Regions from separate parts of the Brevibacillus halotolerans genome, predicted to be linked through region 1. Evidence: predicted binding sites of a transcription regulator. Region 1 holds the regulator's gene; the other holds the start of a gene.

Region 1 (2,208 bases):
AATCAGTCCCTTAGGAAAAACAAATCTAAAATGATTGTATGAATTTTACCCAAGCCATAAAGTAGGAGGGAAGCAGATCCATGACTACAAAACGACATAACCTATGTCTAGTTATTTGTATAGGCATGATGATCTTTGCATTATCCCAACCCGTTGAAGCAAGCCGCCCCATTGCGATAGCACATCAGCAACAGCATATTGAGGACCCCGATGCTGTTGAACAGGAGGAAGATTTTGTTGGGCTTACCACTACTTTTTTCTCTTTACCAGAAGGAGAATGTACGCTCATTCGCTTCCCTTCTGGTAAAACGATGCTAATTGATACAGGGAGCGAAAAAGATACGGAAAAATTGGTTTCCTTGCTACTTGAGCGCCATGTTACAAAAGTCGATTACCTGTTATTGACAAACGATTTACCTACTCATATTGGCGGCTATGATAAGCTTGCGGAGAAAATTCAATTTGATAAGATTTACATGCCAAAATTGACAGCCTTCGTAATTCACAGTAATATCCATATATCTAGGGAAAAGCAAGTTGTGTATGTAAAGGAAAAGGATCAATTACTGGATGGGAAAGATGTGGTGATCACATTTTTACATCCCAGCGAGAACCTGTTTTTATCACCACAGGATAATTCGCTTGTGTTTAGTCTGACCCAAGGAGAGCTCCAGTTTTTGTTCACCAGTGCCATCAATGAAAAAGCAGAGGAGCGTTTGTTTGCGAAATACCCTTCTTTACTGCCGGCTGAAATCTTAAAGGTTGCGGCACAAGGCAGCAATCAGGCTTCTATTCAATCCTTCTTAACTAAGGTTGATCCCCAGATTGCTGTTGTGCAGACCGGTATTGTGCGTGAGCAATGGAAAGACTCCATGCGTGAGGTGGTGGAGCGTTTGGAGGAATCATGGGCAGATACGTATGTGACTAGCCGGGATGGGTCAATTACCATTCTCTCTAACGGACAAGATTATAAGGTTTTAAAGGCAGTCAAGACCTCTACACGTGATAGACAACGAAGTTAGGAGTGCAATTTATGGGGAAAGTACCAAAAATTTCTGAAGCGGTCGTTCGCCGTCTGCCGATCTATTTGCGATATTTAACAAATCTACAGGAACTACAGGTAAAAACGGTGTCTTCCCAACAGATGGGCAAAACAATGGATATTAATCCAGCCCAAATTCGAAAGGACCTGTCTGCATTTGGTGACTTTGGCAAAAAAGGCATTGGCTATGACGTAGATTACTTGATTGAAAAGATTCGTCATATCTTGAAATTGGACCAAGTGATCCATGTAGCGTTGGTGGGGGCCGGTAATCTAGGTCAAGCGATTTCCAATTACAATGTGTATTTAAAAGATAACATGAAAATTGTTTCCATTTTTGATGCCGACCCGCAAAAAATAGGTAAGGATTTAGGGGGATTGGTCATTGAACCGATTGATAAAATGGAAGATATCATCAAGGAAAAACAAATTCGGATGGCGATAATTACAACGCCAGCCTCCGCCGCACAGGAAGTGGCAAATAAATTGATCGAAGCTGGAATAGAAGCGATCCTCAATTTTGCCCCAACAACCATTCGCACCGAAAAAGAAGTAAAAATTGATCATAACGATTTGACTTCCAGCTTGCAAAGCTTAGCGTATTATTTAAACTAAGTAATGACTAACAGATAAAGGGAGAGTGTCTACGTTGATGAAAATCATTACCAACGCAACCGTAATTACTGTTAATGAACAAAATGAGGTTATTTATAATGGAGCAGTTGGCTTTGATGGGGGAAAAATTACATATGTAGGTAAAACGCCAGAAGATTTATCAGCATATGACGAGATCATTGATGGAACGAATAAATATCTAATGCCAGGATTTATTAATACACATGGTCACGTAGGCATGTCTCTACTGCGCGGATTTGCGGATGACCTACCTTTAAAACAGTGGCTGGAAGATAAAATGTGGCCAATGGAAGGTCAATTTACAGCGGAGCATGTGAAATGGGGTACAGCTATTTCCATTATCGAGATGATTCGTACCGGTACAACTACCTTTGTAGATATGTATGATCATATGGATACAGTAGCACAGGAAGTGGAAGCATCCGGGATGCGCGGTGTATTATGCCGTGGGGTAATTGGTTTCTGCTCAGAAGAAGAACGCCAGCAGAAATTACAAGAAGCTGCATCTTTCGCATCACGTTGGAACGGAG
Region 2 (2,208 bases), on a different contig from region 1:
CTATCGTGAAACAGGCAAGTATTTAGAACGTACTTCTGAATGGGTCGAGCGAATGGGATTAGAAATGATCCATCAAAATGTGGTCGAGGATGTAGAGAACCGTCAGCAGCTATTTGCTCGTATCGAATTAGCACTTGCCCAAGTCCAAGACCCGTGGCAAAAAGTACTACAGGATCAAGAAACCAGAACAAAGTTGTTTGAACCAATTAAGGTGGAAAGCCTGTCATAGTACAGAAATGATAATGGACCAATGTCATGAAAAAAGGGGGAAAACAGCATGGGAGATTTCACTAAAACAATAACGATTGGACGAGTGGAAGAGTTCCCTGTTCAACTGGGGAGAGTGGTACAGATCGGAGAGGAGCAAGTCTGCGTCTTTCGATTATCGGATGGGAGTATGTATGCGCTTGAAGATAAAAGTCCGTATCGAGGAGGACCTTTATCAGAAGGGATCGTTTCTGGCAAATATGTTTACGATCCTCTCTATGATTGGAAGATTTGCTTAGAAAGCGGTCAGGTTCAGGCGCCTGACACAGGACAGGTCAAAACCTATCCATTACAGGTAATAGATGATATTGTTTCGATTAATATGGAGTGCAGGTGAAAATTGATGATACAGGTATATAACCTGTATCATTTTTCTTTTTTTATGATCCAAAATGTGTTATATATCAACGGTTTTTAGTGTTAAAACAGTTTTATGAATGAAATGAAACAAATTTGTGAACCATATCACAAAATAGGTGCATATGTGATCTTTTTCACACACCGAGGCGCAATCTCTCTTGTATGATGAAACTGTAAAGAGCAGTTGTTCAGAATCGAAACAAGCTCTTTTACGCATTAAATCCTTCAATAGCTTTTTTAATCATATAGATGGCCTTCGTTACAGGCAGAGACACCTCATGTAAAGAGTTGTGCTGCCGAGTACAGAACAACGAGCCAATACTTGAGGAGGTATGTAAGATGGCGATTCAAGAGAAAGACCTGCAAACATTTGAACACGCATGGAGAGGCTTTAAGCCAGGGAAATGGATGAAAACGATTGATACTCGTGACTTCATTGAAGAAAACATCACTCCTTACCATGGCGATGATAAATTTTTGGCTGGTGCTACCGCTAATACAAAAGCACTATGGGACATCATCTCTGACTTAACAAAAAAAGAACGTGAAAATGGTGGGGTTCTTGACGTAGATGTTAACACTCCTTCTACTATTACATCCCATAAACCAGGTTATTTGGATAAGGATAAAGAAAAGGTTGTAGGCTTACAAACAGACGAACCATTCAAGCGCTCTCTTCAGCCTTTCGGTGGAATCCGCATGATGATTGATGCTTGCAAAGCGTATGGCTTTGAAGTGCCAGAATCAATCATTAAGTTGTTTACCGATATTCGCAAAACCCATAACCAAGGTGTATTCGATGCCTATACAGAAGAAATGAAAAAGGCTCGTCGTGCAGGTATTATCACAGGTCTTCCAGATGCTTACGGTCGCGGCCGCATCATTGGTGACTACCGTCGCGTAGCTTTATATGGTGTTGATCGCCTAATCGCTGAGAAAAAAGGCGACCTCCAACAATTAGAAGTAGATGCTTTAACAGAAGATGTTATTCGTTTACGGGAAGAAATCGCCGAACAAATTCGCTCCCTTCAAGAACTAAAATTGATGGCAAAAGAACATGGATTTGATATCTCTGTGCCTGCTAAGAACGCACATGAAGCATTCCAATGGCTATACTTTTCCTACCTAGCTGCAATTAAAGAACAAAATGGAGCCGCAATGAGCTTAGGACGTGTTTCCTCATTCTTAGATGCTTACATTGAGCGTGATCTTGCTGAGGGTACATTGACAGAAGAAGCGGCACAGGAATTAGTTGATCATTTCGTCATGAAGCTGCGCATTGTTAAATTCTTGCGTACTCCTGATTACAATGAGTTATTCTCCGGCGACCCAACTTGGGTAACTGAATCCATCGCTGGGATGTCGTTAAGTGGTAAAACTCGTACAACGAAAAACTCTTTCCGTTTCTTGCATACACTTTATAATCTTGGTCCGGCTCCAGAGCCAAACTTGACTGTTCTTTGGTCTAAAGATCTTCCTGAGAACTTCAAAAAGTTCTGCTCAAAAGTATCCATTGAAACAAGCTCTATCCAATACGAAAACGACGATTTGATGCGTCCATACTTTGGTGACGATTATGGT

What was found. The regulator Rex, encoded in region 1, represses fermentation and respiration genes when NADH is low (regulators of the CRP and FNR family bind a similar motif). The targets are predictions, from matches to a motif close to TTGTGAAATATTTCACAA.
Region 2: the regulator Rex is predicted to act here: its motif matches at 721-738, upstream of pflB (formate C-acetyltransferase).

The regions. Positions count from the first base shown of each region.
Region 1 is NZ_JAPTNK010000011.1:142,608-144,815, forward strand. It holds gene O0550_RS15215 (ComEC/Rec2 family competence protein) at 81-1,022, shown strand; gene O0550_RS15220 (redox-sensing transcriptional repressor Rex) at 1,034-1,657, shown strand; gene O0550_RS15225 (amidohydrolase) at 1,695-2,208, shown strand, end outside.
Region 2 is NZ_JAPTNK010000001.1:367,186-369,393, forward strand. It holds gene nirB (nitrite reductase large subunit NirB) at 1-229, shown strand, start outside; gene nirD (nitrite reductase small subunit NirD) at 278-604, shown strand; gene pflB (formate C-acetyltransferase) at 967-2,208, shown strand, end outside.